Rhodovastum atsumiense: one gene and its partner. The protein of the gene in region 1 interacts with the protein of each later gene in a pairwise test. Links are inferred from orthologs where the notes say so. Each region holds a gene or a part of one and is shown on either strand. Other genes may lie near its edges.

Region 1 (2,839 bases):
ACTCTCGATCACCATCTTGTCGCGATGATTGAGTGATACGGCCGCCACCTTCACCAATACTTCCCGCTGCCCCGGTGACGGGATCGGCACCTCCCTCAGCCGGAGCCGGTCCCGGCCGATGGCATCCATTTCCCAACGCCGCATTGTCTTCGCCATCGCACACCCCTTCGCACTGTTGGGAGACGTCCTTTCGCCCGGACAGGTGATGCCGGAACGGGACGTTGAATCGCCGGCCCATAACGTCGCACGCTCGATTGTGTCGGATAATGACCTATAATCGGCACAGGCAGTTGCGTGTGGGGCATCAATATGAAGGGCACGGAGTTCGCCGAACTGGTGGCCTTCATGGCCGTTTCGCAGGAAAGGAGCTTCAGGCGTGCGGCACGGCGACTTGGGATGTCGCCTTCCGCCCTGAGCCATACCATCCGCTCGCTCGAGGAGCGCCTGGGTGCCAGGCTGCTCAACCGGACGACCCGAAGTGTCGCCCCGACCGAAGCTGGCCAGGTATTGTTCGATCGCCTGCGTCCCGCGATCGCCGATATGGAAGGTGCCGTTCGCGACGTCGGCGCCTGTCAGATGCAGCCCAGGGGCGTCGTTCGCGTGAACCTGCCGCGCATCGCCGCCTGCCTGGTCGTCACCCCCATCCTTGCGGACTTCCTTCGCGGATATCCCGAGGTTCGGCTCGACCTGGTGATTGATGACGCTGTCACCGACGTCGTGGCCAAGGGTTTCGATGCCGGAATTCGGTCAGGCGAACGCGTGGCGCAGGACATGGTCGCGGTCAGGTTGACGCCCGACCTGAGGATGGCCGTCGTTGGCTCACCCGCGTATTTCAGGCATCGATCATTGCCCCAGGTGCCACGGGATATTCGCGATCATGCCTGCATCACCTATCGGTGGCACGAGACAGGGGCGCTGTACCGCTGGACCTTCGACAGCCCCGGCGGATCGATCGATGTCGACGTCGACAGCGTCATAACCGCCAACGACACGGATCTGCTTCTTGCGGCGGCGCTGCAGGGCGCAGGGCTCGCTTTCCTCCCCGAAAGCTTCGTGGCGGCCCACATCGCCAGAGGCGAGCTCATCCGCGTGCTGGATGCCTGTTGCAAGCCCTTTTCGGGATTTTATCTCTACTACCCCAACAGGACCCACCTGCCTGCCGCGCTGAGGGCCTTCATCGACTTCATAAAGCTGCCGGGTTCATCCCTCGCTGCCCGCCCATGACCGTTGCGTGTCAGGAACTTCTCCGTTCCGCGTCATCCGGTTCGGTCTCATCCCTTCCGTGCGCGGAGGAAGCGTGAGAAGGCGGCGAGCGTCGCGTCCGAGACGTGGTGTTCCAGTCCTTCCGCATCCTGCTCCGCCGCCTCCGGCGGCACGCCGACCGCCAGCAACAGGTCGACCACGGTCCGGTGCCGGGCGCGCACCCGCGCGGCCAGGGCCTCGCCCGCCTCGGTCAGGAACACGCCGCGATAGGGCCGTGCCGTCGCCAGCCCTTCGCGCTTGAGCCGCGCGATCGTCTTGATGGCGGTGGCGTGGGACACCCCGAGCCGGCGCGCGATGTCGGTCGGCCGCGCCTCGCCGTTGGCGGCCAGCAGGTCGGCGATCAGTTCGGCATAGTCTTCCAGCACCGCGGTCGAGAGGGCGGTCCGGGTCTTGCCGAAGCGGCGGGCCTGGGTCGGTTCCTCGGGCAGGTGGATAGGGGCATCGGCGTGCAGGACGATGTCGGGACGTCGGGCCACGGGAAACTCTCCTCGGTGCGGCGACGCGGCGACCATGGCGGCGGGCGGCGACGATTTCAACGCCCTGTCATTTTATGCCGCGCCCGTGGTGATTGACAGGACAGCAGGGCGTACCGATATCCGAGGCCACGAAATGTAGCCGAGGCTACATTTTACGCTGACCGTTGCAACGCGGCAGCCGCCGGATCGCATGCCAGAACAGCAAATGGGGGATTCATGAGCGGGGCGACGGTACAGATGTCCATGTCGGAGCGCACGGTGGCCGCCGGGCGCGAGGTCCTGGCGGGCCGGCGGCGTGGCTGGCGGGCGGTGACGCCGTTCGTCGGACCGGCGGTGATCGCCTCGGTCGCCTACATGGATCCCGGCAATTTCGCCACCAACATCCAGGCCGGCGCCAAATACGGCTACGCCCTGCTGTGGGTGGTGGTGATGGCCAATGTCGTCGCCATGCTGTTCCAGGCGCTCTCGGCCAAGCTCGGCATCGTCACCGACCGCAGCCTCGCCGAGGCATCCCGCGACCATTTCCCCGCGCCGGTGGTGTGGGGGATGTGGGTGGTGAGCGAACTCGCGGCGATGGCGACCGACCTCGCGGAGTTCCTCGGCGGCGCGATCGGCCTGATGCTGCTGACCGGCCTGCCGCTGATGGCCTGCCTGGTGGTCACGGGCATCGTCACCTATGTGCTGCTGCTGCTCGGCAATCGCGGCTTCCGCCCGGCCGAACTGGTGATCGGCGGCTTCGTGATGATGATCGGCTTCGCCTACATCCTCGAACTGTTCATCGCCCCCCCCGAGCCCGGTGCCTTCCTGCGCGGCGCCATCACCCCCTCGCTGCCCGATGCCGGCGCGGTGACGCTGGCGGTCGGCATCATCGGCGCCACGGTGATGCCGCACGCGCTCTACCTGCACTCCAGCCTGACCCAGAACCGCATGCCCACGCCGACGCGCACGGAGCGGCGCAAGGTGCTGCGCTTCTCCAACATCGAGGTGGTGGTGGCGCTCGGCGGGGCCGGGTTAGTGAACATGGCGATGGTGGCGATGGCCGCGGCGGCGTTCCATCTCGGCCATTCGGAGGTCGCCGAGCTGGAGCAGGCCTATCAAAC
Region 2 (2,960 bases), 3.1 Mb from region 1 along the record:
GGAACGGCCGGTGCTGGTACGAGTTCGCCTGCAGGTCCCCCGCATCCAGCGCGACATTCGGTGTGATGTAGTCGGAGAACTCGACGATCTTCAGCGCGAGCCCGCGCCGCGCCGCCACGTTGCGCACCGCCTCCAGGATCTGCGCATGCGGCCCGGCGGTGACGCCGATGCGCAGCGTGGTGGTGTCGGCCCGCGCGGCGCGGCCGAAGGCAGCGACCGCGAGGCCGGCGCCGGCGGCCGCGAGCAGGCGGCGCCGGGGCGCATTGAAACCAGGCATTGACGTATTCTCCGTGTCGAAATCCCGGCCGCTCAGCCCTGCCGGATACGCTTGTTGACCCGGCGCGCCAGCGCTTCGCCGAAGGACTGCACGGCCTGCACCAGCACGATCAGCACCAGCACAACCGCGGCCATCACCTCCGGCATGAAGCGCTGGTAGCCGAAGCGGATGCCAAGGTCACCCAGCCCACCGCCACCGACCGCCCCCACCATCGCCGAATGGCCGATCAGGCTGACCGCCGTCAGGGTCAGGCCAAGCGCGATCGCCGGCAGCGCCTCGGGCAGCAGCACCTTGGTCACGATCTGCAGCGGCGTGGCCCCCATCGCGCGGGATGCTTCGATCAGGCCCTGGTCAACTTCGCGGATCGCGCCTTCGATGATGCGGGCGATGAAGGGGGCAGCCGCCACCGTCAGCGGCACGATCGCCGCCGAGGTGCCGATCGAGGTGCCCGCGATCAGGCGCGTGAACGGGATGATGGCCACGACCAGGATGATGAACGGCGTCGAGCGCGCCGCATTCACCACCGTGCCGAGCACGCGGTTGACCGCGACCGCCTCGAACAGCTCGCCGCGGCCGCTGGTGGCGAGGAACACACCAAGCGGCAGGCCCAGCGCGGTGCCGAGCAGCCCCGCGACCGCAACCATGTACAGCGTCTCGGCGGTGGCGCCGGCAATCAGCTCGAGCAGTTCAGGCGACATAGCCGGCGACCTCCCCTTCCAGTCCATGGCCGCGCACCAGGCCGAGCGCCGCCGCCACCACGGCCGGGTCCGCCGGCACGCTCAGCACCAGCGTGCCGAAGGCAACCTCGCCGATCCGGTCGATCTGGCCCGACAGGATCTGTACGTCGATGCCCTGCGTGCGCGCGAGTTCGCTGATGATCGGCGCGGTTGCCTGCGGGCCGGACAGCACGACGCGCAGCACCGCGCGCGATCCTTCGACCGGGCGCGGCGACAGCCGTTCCGCCAGCCCCGCCGGAATCGCGCTGCCAGCCACCGAGGCGACGAAGCTGCGGGCCGTCGCCGTGCGCGGCTGCGCGAACAGGTCGTAGACCGGGCCTTGCTCGATGATGCGGCCATCTTCGATGACGGCAACGCTGTCGCAGATCGCCTTGATCACCTGCATCTCATGGGTGATCAGCACGATGGTGACGCCGGTCAGCGCATTGACCCGACGCAGCAGGTCCAGAATGGACCGCGTGGTTTCCGGATCGAGCGCCGAGGTCGCCTCGTCGGACAGCAGCACCCGCGGCTCGGTCGCCAGCGCCCGGGCGATACCGACGCGCTGCTTCTGCCCGCCCGACAATTCGGCGGGATAGCGTCCGCGCTTGTCGGCCAGCCCGACCATGTCGAGCAGCTTGTCCACCCGCCGGACGATGGCGTCGCGCTTCGCCCCCGCGAGTTCCAGCGGCAGCGCCACGTTGTCGAACACCGTGCGCGAGGACAGCAGGTTGAAGTGCTGGAAGATCATGCCGATGCGGCGGCGCTGCGCGCGCAGCTCGGCTTCCCCCAGCGCGCCGACATCGGTGCCGTCCACCAGCACGCGCCCGGCGGTCGGCTTCTCCAGCCCGTTGATGACACGCAGCAGCGTGGACTTACCGGCGCCCGAACGGCCGATCACGCCGAAGATCTGCCCCGGGGCAACATCGAGCGAGATGTCCTGAAGCGCGGTCACCGCGTCATGGCGGCCACGGGCGGGAAAGGTTTTCGAGACGCGGTCGAAGCGGATCGCCGGCACGGCGGCCGAGGCACCGGCCTGTGCCGGCACCATGTCGATCGGGGCAAGGATATTCATGCGGGTCACCAGGTCGGCAGGATGCTGCCCTTGAACCGATCCAGCACGAAGGCTTTCACGGCCGGGGAGCGATAGAGAGCGATGTAGCGGCGGATGCGCGGATCGTCCTTGCGGTCCTCGCGCGCGGCGAAGACCAGGGTCCATTGTGAATCGACGCCTTCCAGCGCCAGCGCCTTCTGCTTGTCGAGGCCGGCGAGATAGGCGTAGTTGTTGGACACGAACGCCGCCGCCACGTCGTTCAACGAGCGGGGAAGCTGGGCCGCATCGAGTTCGATGAAGCTGAAGCGCTTCGGATTGGCGGCGATGTCGAGCGGGGTCGCGTTCACGTCGGCGCCGGGCTTCAGCGTGATGAACCCGGCCTGCTGGAACAGGAACAACGCGCGGGCGGCGTTCGACGGGTCGTTCGGAATGGCCAGCTTCGACCCGGCCGGAATATCCGCAACCTTCGCGTATTTCGCCGACCAGATCCCGGCGGGCACCACGATCGAGGGATCGAGCGGCACGATCCGATAGCCACGGGCCTTCACCTGCGCCTCCAGATAAGGCCGGTGCTGGAAATTGTTGAGGTCGATGTCGCCGGCCTGCAGCGCCGCATTGGGCTGGGTCCAGTCGGTGAACTCGACCACCTCGACCGTCAGCCCTTCCGCCGCCGCCAGCTTCGCCGCTTCGCGCAGGATGTCGCCATACGGGCCGGCCGAGACGCCAACCTTGAGCGCCCGCCCGCCCTGCGCCATGGCCGGCCGCGAACCCGCCATGCCGAGACAGGCCATCGAGGCCAGGGCGGCAACCGGCAGGAAACGACGTCGGATCATGGCAGGGCACTCCTGTCTGACGGGATCGGCACGGCATCAAATACACGCTAAATTAGCGTATTATTCAATATGCCATTCCA

Evidence for each region.
Region 2: the proteins of mntR (region 1) and NBY65_RS12065 interact in binary tests that used the Escherichia coli proteins (3 or more experiments, as listed by UniProt). The link is inferred for Rhodovastum atsumiense from one-to-one orthologs.

Annotation. Positions count from the first base shown.
Region 1 is NZ_OW485601.1:5,702,647-5,705,485, forward strand. What follows is about bases 6-2,814. They hold mntR (manganese-binding transcriptional regulator MntR), read right to left. Parts: upstream 1,740-2,814; coding sequence 1,272-1,739; downstream 6-1,271. Other genes in these bases: NBY65_RS25705 (zinc-dependent alcohol dehydrogenase family protein), read right to left, coding at 6-156; NBY65_RS25710 (LysR family transcriptional regulator), read left to right, coding at 310-1,224; NBY65_RS25720 (Nramp family divalent metal transporter), read left to right, coding at 1,956-2,814. Outside these bases: more of NBY65_RS25705, read right to left, coding at 1-5; more of NBY65_RS25720, read left to right, coding at 2,815-2,839.
Region 2 is NZ_OW485601.1:2,643,012-2,645,971, reverse strand. Bases 17-2,946 are described here. They hold NBY65_RS12065 (methionine ABC transporter ATP-binding protein), read right to left. Parts: upstream 2,069-2,946; coding sequence 965-2,068; downstream 17-964. Other genes in these bases: NBY65_RS12060 (MetQ/NlpA family ABC transporter substrate-binding protein), read right to left, coding at 2,074-2,880; NBY65_RS12070 (methionine ABC transporter permease), read right to left, coding at 310-975; NBY65_RS12075 (MetQ/NlpA family ABC transporter substrate-binding protein), read right to left, coding at 17-277. Outside these bases: more of NBY65_RS12075, read right to left, coding at 1-16. UniProt on the Escherichia coli protein: Part of the ABC transporter complex MetNIQ involved in methionine import. Responsible for energy coupling to the transport system. It has also been shown to be involved in formyl-L-methionine transport.